Regions from separate parts of the Desulfomicrobium salsuginis genome, predicted to be linked through region 1. Evidence: riboswitches for the same ligand, from Rfam matches in the RefSeq annotation. Region 1 holds a riboswitch; the other holds the start of a gene.
What was found. Region 1 has a riboswitch for cobalamin ahead of ACYQ3G_RS03645 (anaerobic ribonucleoside-triphosphate reductase activating protein). Riboswitches for the same ligand answer to the same signal wherever they lie in the genome.
Positions count from the first base shown of each region.

Region 2: it holds a riboswitch for cobalamin, as region 1 does, so the genes downstream of both, ACYQ3G_RS09810 (sirohydrochlorin cobaltochelatase) here and ACYQ3G_RS03645 (anaerobic ribonucleoside-triphosphate reductase activating protein) in region 1, are expected to answer to the same signal.

Region 1 is NZ_BAAHYA010000001.1:827,994-833,078, reverse strand. It holds gene ACYQ3G_RS03655 (acyltransferase family protein) at 1-504, shown strand, start outside; gene ACYQ3G_RS03650 (MFS transporter) at 562-1,758, shown strand; cobalamin riboswitch at 1,823-1,952, shown strand; gene ACYQ3G_RS03645 (anaerobic ribonucleoside-triphosphate reductase activating protein) at 2,018-2,656, shown strand; gene ACYQ3G_RS03640 (ribonucleoside triphosphate reductase) at 2,691-4,751, shown strand; gene ACYQ3G_RS03635 (hypothetical protein) at 4,846-4,989, opposite strand.
Region 2 is NZ_BAAHYA010000002.1:577,684-582,768, reverse strand. It holds gene ACYQ3G_RS09830 (TRAP transporter large permease) at 1-793, opposite strand, end outside; gene ACYQ3G_RS09825 (TRAP transporter small permease) at 790-1,275, opposite strand; gene ACYQ3G_RS09820 (TRAP transporter substrate-binding protein) at 1,370-2,380, opposite strand; gene ACYQ3G_RS09815 (TetR/AcrR family transcriptional regulator) at 2,434-3,030, opposite strand; cobalamin riboswitch at 3,199-3,377, shown strand; gene ACYQ3G_RS09810 (sirohydrochlorin cobaltochelatase) at 3,466-4,350, shown strand; gene ACYQ3G_RS09805 (FecCD family ABC transporter permease) at 4,353-5,085, shown strand, end outside.

The sequences.
Region 1 (5,085 bases):
CTCCTGGGACGCACACGGGTGCTGGACAGGGTCGGGCCCGGGACGGCTGTCGCCATCTTTCTGGTCTCGGCCGCAGCGGTGCATCTGACCTTCGACCTCAACCAGGGCCCTTTCCGCTATCTGCAGGCAGTCATCATTCTTCTTTCGGGGCATGGCCATTTCCTGTGGTTCCCCTTCACGGCCCTGGCGGGCACGTGCATGGTCCTGGCCCTGGGCAAGGCGTTGCAGAGGTCTTCGTATCTGACATTGCTGGGCCGCAACGGCATGATCCTGCTGGCCATGAACGGGGTCTTCTATCACTTCGTCAATAAACCTCTGGCCGCATGGGCCCTGGCCGCGTTCCCCGGGGACGGGGGATCGATCTTTCTCGTCAGCTCCGCGGTCACCGTCTGCAGCATCGCGGCGAGCGTGCCTGTCATTCACGCCCTGAACCGGGCCATCCCCCAGCTTGTGGGCAAGCCTCGAGAGTCGGGGATGTTTTTCGGTCCGCTGGTGCGCGGATAGGGACGTCGTGAATACGCTGCGCATCCTGCCCGCGGCAGGTGCCGGGAGGTGGCGGTGATGGCCGACGAGCGCGGTTTGCGCAGGACGCTTCTGACTCTCAATGTCTTTGCGGCCCTGAAGATGACGCTCTTTCCCATGGCCGTCATCACCCTCTTCTGGAAGGACGAAATCGGCCTGTCGCTGACCGAGATCCTGACCCTGCAGGTGTTCTTCTCCCTGGCCAGCGTCGTGATGGAATACCCCTCGGGCTACGTCAGCGACCGGCTCGGGTACCGCTTCGCTCTGGTCACGGCCTGCGTCTTCGGGCTCCTGGGCTGGGGGTGGTATCTTGCCGCCGAGACCTTCTGGGGCGTCCTGCTGGCGGAGCTGCTGCTCGGGGTGAGCTACGCCTTTATCAGCGGCTCCGACACGGCGCTTCTCTTCGAAAGCCTGCGGGCCGCCGACAGGGTGGATCTCTACGCGCGCTGCGACGGTCGCATGGTCGGCTGGGCCCAGGGCGGCGAGGCGGCCGGGGCGCTTATGGCGGGCTTCATGTACGCCCAGTGGCCGCTCATGCCCTTTGTGGCGCAGATCGCCGTTTGGACCCTGGCCCTGGGGCTGTGCCTGAGCCTGCGAGAGCCCGTCGGGGATGACGGCGGACATGTCACCTCCCATCTGGCCGAGGCCCTGGGCGTGTGTCGCCTGGCCTTCACCAGCCCGGCCATCCGGTCGACCATTCTGAGCGGGACGCTTCTGGGCCTGGCCTCCTTCTACATGGTCTGGCTCATCCAACCCCACATGCAGGCCTGCGGCGTTCCTCTGAGCTGGTTCGGCCCGGCCTGGGCCGGCGCCAACCTGGTCGTGGCCCTGGCCGCCTCAGGCAGCCACAGGGTGCAGCGGAGCATCGGCATGCGGGGCATGTACGGGCTCTTCTTCCTGCTCATCGTCGCCGCCTATGCCGGCCTTGGCTTTTCCACAGCCCTAGGAAGCTTTGCCTTCTACTACCTGCTCACGGCCATGCGCGGCCTGCAGGGCCCGCTCATGCGCTCCCGGCTGCAGGCCCTGAGCGAGCGCCGCAACCGGGCGAGCATCCTTTCTCTGCACAGCCTGGTGTTCCGGTTGGGTTTCGTCCTGACCGGCCCCCTGGTGGGCCGACTGGCCGATGCCGAAGGGTTGCCCGCGACCTTCCTGACCCTGGCCTGTGCATTTGCGGTGGCGCTGCCCCTGGTGGGGAGAGAATTTTTGCGCCGCAACCATCCGGATTCCAAAATCTAGTTTGCCCTTCCACAATGCTTTGGAGGCCGTGTGGAAAAGGTTTCGGTTGCCGCAGCGAGTCGGATCGATTAAGAATGACTCCGTTCCGCTGATCCACTTCAGGAGCCTGGGAACCCGGTGCGAATCCGGGGCGGTCCCGCCACTGTAAGCCCCAAAGGGCGAGCCAGAAAACCGGTCTGAAGCATTTCTCTTAACCCTCTGCACGCGGATGCAGGGCGTTGAGATATTCAGAAAGAAACGTCCAAAACTTCGAGCTGACATGACGGACACGAGCCCTGTCTGGGATCGCGTGCGCGGCATTGAGCCGGTGAGTCTGTGCGACTGGCCCGGAAGGGTTTCCTGCGTGCTTTTCACCGGCGGCTGCAACCTGCGCTGCCCGACCTGCCATAACGCCTCCCTGGCCTGGACCTGGGAGAAACTGCCCGCCCTGGACAGGGCGACGGTGCTGGCCGACCTCGGCAGGCGCCGCCGCTGGCTGGACGGGATCACCGTGTCCGGCGGCGAACCGACCTGTCTGGACGGCCTGCCGGAGCTGCTCGCCGACCTTGCGGTCACGGGCCTTCCGGTCAAGCTTGATTCCAACGGCTCTGCCCCCGATGTCCTGGCCGATCTGCTCAGGGAGAACCTGGTCCAGACCGTGGCCGTTGACGTCAAGGGGCCGTGGCGGATGTACCCGGAACTGACCGGGCGCGCCATGACGCCCCAAGGGGCCAGGCAGTCTCTGGAGCGGGTTTTCGGCCTGGCCGCCGAGTATCCGGGTCGCGTCTATTTCCGCTGCACCAAGGTCCCGGCCCTTTCCCCGGATGATCTGGAGGAGACGAGAGCCCAGGTGCCCGCGGACCAGCTCCTGTCCTTCCAGGAGTTCGTGCCGCCCCGAAGTGCCGCGGACGTTTCTTGAGAACCTCAAACCAGATTTTTCGATCGGAGTATTCATGCCCCAGCAGATTGTGAAACGTGACGGACGGATTGAATCCTGGTCCGTGGACCGCATTGCCCAGGCCATCCTCAAATCCCTGAACGCCAGCGGCATCAAGGACCCCCTCCTGGCCAAACGCCTGGCCGGGAAGGTGGAGGCCAAGCTCGACGGCATGGACAATCCCGAACAGGAACTCGTGCAGGACACCGTCGAGCAGGTGCTCATGGAGTCCCGCCTCTATCACGTCGCACGCCGCTACATCGTGTACCGCGAAAAGCGCCGCCAGATCCGCAGCCAGACCGAGACGTTCCTGGACGTGACCGAGACCATCGACAGCTACCTGAACAAGTCCGACTGGCGCGTGAGCGAGAACGCCAACATGGCCCACTCCTTCCAGGGGCTCATGCTGCACCTCTCGGGCTCGGTCCAGGCCCGCTACTCCCTGGAGAAATACCCCGAGGAAATCCGGCAGGCCCACGAGCACGGCTATTTTCACATCCACGATCTGTCCTTCGGCCTGGCCGGCTACTGCGCCGGCTGGTCCCTGCGCGACCTGCTGCTGGAAGGCTTCAACCTCGAAGGCCGCTGCTCCTCGGGCCCCTCGCGCCACTTCGACGCGGCCCTGGGCCAGATGGTCAACTTTTTGGGCACCCTGCAGAACGAATGGGCCGGCGCCCAGGCCTTCAACAACGTCGACACCTACCTCGCCCCCTTCGTGCGCCATGACGGCCTGAACTACGACGAAGTCAAGCAGGCCATGCAGAAGTTCGTCTTCAACCTGAACACGACCTCGCGCTGGGGCGGGCAGAGCCCGTTCACGAATTTGACCTTCGATTTGACCCCGCCGGCACACATCGCCTCCGAGGCGGTCATCATCGGCGGGGCCCTGCAGGACAGCACCTACGGAGAATATGGCGCGGAGATGGAGATGATCAACCGCGCCTTCCTGGAAGTCATGCTCAAGGGCGACTACCACGGCCGCATCTTCTCCTTCCCCATCCCGACCTACAACGTGACCCCCGACTTCCCGTGGGAATCCGAGGTCGGCGAACTGCTGCTGAAGCTCACGGCCAAGTACGGGGCCCCGTACTTCCAGAACTTCATCAACTCCGACCTCAAGCCCGAGGACGTGCGCTCCATGTGCTGTCGCCTGCAGATGGACCTGCGCGAGCTGCGCAAACGCACGGGCGGCCTCTTCGGCGCCGGCGACCTGACGGGCTCCATCGGCGTGGTCACCCTGAACCTGCCCAAGCTGGCCTACCTGGCCCAGGGCGAGGAGGACTTCCTGGATCTGGTCGGCGAGTACGCGGCCCTGGCCAAGGATTCCCTGGAGTTCAAGCGCAAGATGGTCGCGGACAACATGGACAAGGGCATGTTCCCCTTCTCCCGGCGTTACCTCAAGAACGGCTTCCGCGGCCACTTCAGCACCATCGGCATCCTGGGCGGCCACGAGGCCTGCCTGAACCTCCTGGGCAAGGGCATCGAGACCGACGCCGGGACCAGGCTCATGATCCGCACCCTGGACCATCTGCGGACCATCACGGCGCGCTTCCAGGAGGAGACGGGCAACCTCTATAACCTCGAAGCCACGCCGGCCGAGGGCACGAGCTACCGCCTGGCCAAGATCGACAAGAAGCTCTACGCCGACATTCAGGCCTCGGGCAACGGCGTGCCCTACTACACCAACTCGACCCTGCTGCCCGTGGGCCACACCACGGACATCTTCACGGCACTGGAGCACCAGAACCGCCTGCAGCCCATGTACACCGGCGGCACCGTGTTCCACAGCTTCCTGGGCGAGTCGGTGCCGGACATCAAGGCCCTGCGGAGCTTCATCGTCAAGGCTCTGAGCGAGACCAAGATCCCCTACATCTCCGTCACGCCGACCTTCTCCATCTGCAAGGACCACGGCTACCTCACGGGCGAGCAGGCCACCTGCCCGCGCTGCGGCCAGGAGACCGAGGTCTACACCCGGGTGGTGGGCTACTACCGGCCGGTCAAGATGTGGAACCGCGGCAAGCAGGCCGAGTACAAGGACCGTGTGGAATACTCCCAGGCCTCCTGCTTCGGCGCCTAGGCCCTCGCGGGAAACAAAAAGAAAACGGCCGGGCTGCTTGTGCAGTCCGGCCGTTCGACGTTGCAGGCCAGGTCCCGGGGCGCCGGGAGGGGAGTCAGCGCAGCGTCGTCCGGTTCCCCTGCCCCAGGCTGCTGAAGACGGAGCGCAGCCCGGCGGCCAGCCGGAGGATGGCCTTGGAGATGACCGGTTCGGGCCGGTTGATTTTCTGGGAGTGCAGAAAGACGGTAATTTCGCGCATGATGAACCTCATATTCTGAAATATGGTAAATTTTGTGAATGTCGTTTTGAAGCGATGGTCAATTAGGCGCGAAAGATCTGTTCGTCAAGTGAATTT
Region 2 (5,085 bases), on a different contig from region 1:
GACGCCGGACCAGGCCGAGCACGAGCACGCTGAAGGCGCCGACGGAGGCTGCCTCGGTGGGCGTGAACCAGCCCTTGAACAGACCCGTCAGGACCACGGCAAAGACGATGAGGGTATCCGTCAGGCCCGAAAGGGACCTGATGCGCTCGGGCCAGGAGAAGTGTTCGGCCGGCGGTCCGTAGTCGGGATGGCGGCGGCAGGTGATGGCGATGGCCGCCAGGAAGAGGCCCGTCAGCATGAAGGCCGGCAGGATGCCCGAGACGAAGAGCTTGCCGATGGACTGCTCCGTGAGCACGCCGTAGATGATGAGCACCACGCTCGGCGGCATGACCATGCCGAGCCCCCCGCCTGCGGCCACGGCGCCCGCGCTCAGGCGGTCACGGTAGCCGAACCGCTTCATCTCGGGGATGGCCACGGTGGCCATTGTCGCGGCCGTGGCCGGGCTCGATCCGCAGACCGCGCCGAAGGCCGTGCAGGCCGAAACCGTGGCCATGGCCAGGCCGCCGCGGATATGCCCGAAGAAGCGGTAGGCCGTGGAGTAGAGGCGGCGGCTGATGCCGGCGTTGAAAGCCAGTTGCCCCATGAGGATGAAGAGCGGGATGGTCGTCAGGTCATAGGAGACGAAGACTTCGTACATGCTGCGGCTGATCATGTTCAGGCCGCCCTGAACCGAAGTCAGGACAGAGAACCCGACGAAACCGACAACGGCCATGACGAAAGCCACGGGCATGCGCGTGCAGAACAGGGCGAGCATGGCCGCGATGCCGATGAAACCGATGACGGCCGGGTTCATGACTGCCTCCACTGGTCGAGGAAACGGAGGAAGTCGACGATCATGGCCAGGGTGGTCACGGCGAAGCAGGCGGCGAGAACGTAGATCAGGACATGCTCGGGCAGTCCCAGGTTCATCGACACCTCGCCCGAGAGCTGCTTGTCACGGGCGTAGAAGCCTATCATGACCGTGGCCGTGGCGAAGAAAAGGATCGAAAGGATCTCCCGAAAAAGCTTGAGCCGGCGGCGCACCCGCATCGACAGAAGCTGCACGAAAACCTCCACCCCGATGTGGGAGCGGTGCGAGTGGGCGTAGGGCAGGGTCAGCCCCAGGGCCAGAACAGCCAAAAAGCTGACCATCTCCTCGGATCCGAAGATCGGGCTCTGCTTCAGCCGCCCGCTGATGTCCGCCACCGTGATCAGGACCATGGCCATCAGGCTCAGACACGCGGCCACGCGCATGACGCTTTCGACCCTGGCCAGTATTTTTTCGATTCCTTCCACAAATACGCTCCCTTACGCGAAAAGGCGGCGACGCCCTGAGTTGCGGTGGCCACAACACAGACCGTTGCCGCCTGTCAATCGATAATCGAACTGTCTACTTCAAATTGGCGCGCATGAAGTTGACCACGGCCTTGCCGTCGGCACCGGCCTTGGCGCACTCGGCCTCATACTCGGTGAAGATGGGCTCCATGGCCTTGGTCCAGCGCTCGGCCTCGGCCGGGTCCAGGGTGACCACGGCATTGCCCGGCTGGGCCAGGAAGAAGTCGAGCCCCTCCTTGTCGCTGTCGTCCCAGGCCTGGCCGTGCTTGCCGACCCACTCGACGCTGACGTCGGTCATGGCCTTCTGCACCTCGGGGGACAGGCCAGCCCAGACGCCCTTGTTGATGACCACGAAGAAAGTCGTGGTGTAGGCCACGGCCGTGGTGTCCGTCAGGTAGTCGACGACCTCGGCCATCTTCCAGCCCTTGTTGGTTTCCACGGGGTAGATGCCGCCGTTGACGACGCCTTTCTGGATGGACTGGTAGGAGTCGGGCATGGACATGGCCACGGGATTGCCGCCCAGGGCCGTAATGACGGCCGCGCTGTTGCCCGTGGCGCGGATCTTCATGCCCTTGAGGTCGTCCATGGTCTTGACCGGCTTGCCGGCGGTGTGCAGCTTGCCCGGTCCGTGGGCGTGGAAATACAGGACGTGGACGTCGTCGAACTCCTTGGGCTTGAACTTCTCGAAGACGGCGTTGGCCAGGTTTGTGGCCTGGATGCCGGACGTGTAGCCCATGGGCAGGTCAACGCCGGACAGGACCGGAAAGCGCCCCTTGGTGTAGCCAAGGGCCGAGAGGCCGATGTCGGAAATGCCCTGGACCACGCCGTCATAGCAGTCCTTGGGCTTGGTCAGGGTGCCGGCCGGGTAGTAGTCGATGACAACCTGCCCGTTCGTGCGGGCCTCGACCTCGCGGCACCACTGTTCGGCCAGCTGCGACTGGATGTGGGTCGGCGGGAAGAAGTTGCTGTAGGAGAGTTTGACCGGCCCGGCGGACATGGCCGAACCCGAGAAGCCCAGGACAAGCACGGCGGCGACCAGCGCCGCGACCCGAAAAGACAGCCTCATCTCGAAAATCCTCCGTGTGACAGGTGCGGCCGCGCCCCATGCGCCGGCCCGTTTCATGCCTGGGTGTCCAGGGCGTTGGCCAGGGCCAGCCGCATGGCGGCCCGGCGGAAATCCTTGCGGTCGATGGTGCCCGTGCCCAGCAGCGAATGGATCAGGAAACCCTCGAACAGGGCCGTGTTCAGGGCCCCGATCTTGCTCGCCGGGTAGCCGCTCTTCACGTACGGGGCGACGATGTCCTCGAAGATATCGTTGGACAGCCTGTAGAGGGACTGGTTGAGCTGGGCGCGGAGTTCCTCGTTGCGGGAGGCGTGAATGGTGAACTCCAGGAAGACCGATGACCAGTTGCGATCGTCGATCATGGTCTCCAGAAAATCGAGGATGCGGTCCATGACTTCTTCAAGACTGCGGGCATGTTTCAGGGCCGCGTCGCGCATGGCCCGGTAGGACTGCATCTTGATGGCGATGATCTCCAGCATGATCTCGTCCTTGCTCTGCCAGTGCCGGTAGAAATTCCCCTTGGCATAGCCGGCGTCGGCCGTGATCTCGGCCACGGTCGTGGCCACGAACCCCTTGGCCGCGAAGAGCCTTTCGGCGGATTCGAGCAGCTCGCGCTGGGTCTGAAGCGATTTTTCCTGCTGTTTCCTGGCCACGTCATCCCCTTAAATTGGACAATGGTCACAAAATGACCAGAAGTCATTTTATGACCACTTATTCGCGCACCGGCCGCAATGTCAAGCGCCATCGAGAAGATTCCGCAACCTCTCTTGCGGAACACCCGAAACGCCCCACTATCCTTGACAGCCTCCGAGCCCCCGACTAGCCTTCCACCCACTTCGGATACCTTCGGGTGTAAAAGGGAATCCCGTGCAAATCGGGAGCGGACCCGCCGCCGTGAGTTTCAGCAAGGCCATCCTCCGCGCTGTCCACTGGGAACCATCCTGGGAAGGACGAGGACGGTGAAACGAGTCGGAAGACCTGTCCGAAGACCAACCACAGTCTGTGCCGTCCGCAACGGGGGTTTTGCGGGCCGCGCCCCGGACCCGCGTCCGTCTTCATCCATTTCCCCCGCCAAACCTGGAGGTCTCATGTTCAAAGCCTCGCATGGTTGCGGACTCGTTCTCGTCATTTCCCTTATGTTCCTCGGCGCCCAGGCTTTCGCCGGCCACGGTGGGGATCGGCCGACCAAAAAGGGCATCCTGCTGGTCGCCTTCGGTACCACGGTTCCCGAGGCCCGCGCCGCCCTGGACACCATCGACGCCAGGGCCAAGGCCCGCTTTCCCGACCTGGAGGTGCGCTGGGCCTATTCTTCGCGCATCGTGCGCCAGAAACTGGCCGACGAGGGACTGCACTTCGATTCCCCGGCCATGGCCCTGGCGCGCATGATGGACGACGGCTTCACCCATGTGGCCGTGCAGTCCCTGCAGACCATCCCCGGCGAGGAGTTCCACGCCTTGCAGCGCACGGTCGAGGCGTTCTCGGGCCTGCCCAAGGGCATGGAACAGGTGACCCTGGGCCTGCCGCTCCTGGCCGAACCGGCCGACGTCGAGGCCTGCGCCAAGGCCGTCATGGCCAGCCTGCCGCCTGACCGGAAAAAGAACGAAGCCGTCATCCTGATGGGCCATGGCACCCATCACCCGGCCAACATCTACTATCCCGGCCTGCAGTACTCCCTGAGCCGCCTGGACCCCCTGGTCCTGGTCGGCACCGTCGAGGGCACGCCATCCCTGGACGATGTGCGCGCGACTCTGAAAGAACGAAAAGTCAGGAAAGCCTGGCTCCAGCCTCTCATGGCCGTGTCCGGCGACCACGCCGTCAACGACATGGCCGGCGGCGGGGACGACTCTTGGAAGTCCGTGCTCACGGCCGACGGCGTGGCCTGCGAAGCGGTGCTGCGCGGCACGGCCGAGATCCCGGCCTTCGTGGACATTTGGCTTGACCACCTACAGGCCGCCGTGGAGCGGTTGAACTGACCATGACCGGGCCGCGTCACACCCGGGCCTGGCTGCTTCTGGCGGCCGCCGTGCCCCTCTCGGTCTACGCGGCCCTGTTCTTCGGGTCCTACCCCCTTTCGGCTGCAGCTATCCACGAGGCCCTGACGGCCTGGCTGCGGGGCGGGCCCGAAACCCAGGATCTGGTCATCGTACGCGACATCCGCCTGGGCCGCATCATCCTCTCGTTTCTGACCGGATCGGCCCTGGCCGTCTCGGGCGGGGTCTTCCAGGGCCTGCTGCGCAACCCCCTGGCCGACCCCTTCACCCTGGGCATCTCCAGCGGCGCGGCCTGCGGGGCGGCCTTGGCCCTGGGTTTTGGCTGGGCCCTGCCGGGACCGACCGCCCTGCCCCTGGCCGCCCTGGCCGGGGCCTTCGCGGCCATGGGGATGGTCCTGGGCCTGAGCCGCCTGGCCGGAAATTTCTCGCGCGAAAGCCTGGTCCTGGGCGGCATCGTCGTCTCGACGTTTCTGGGCGCGCTCATCGCCCTGATCAAGTCCCTGAACGAGGAGTCGCTCTCGGCCATCGTCTTCTGGATCATGGGCAGCTTTCAGGGCAGGGGGTTCGACCACGTGGGTGTCATGCTGCCCTACCTGGCCGTCGGCGGCGCAACGGTTTTTCTGCTGGCCCGCGAACTGGACATCCTGGCCCTGGGGACCGAGCAGGCCGCCCAGGTCGGGGTGTCCGTGAAGCGGGTACGCGTCGCCCTGCTGGTCG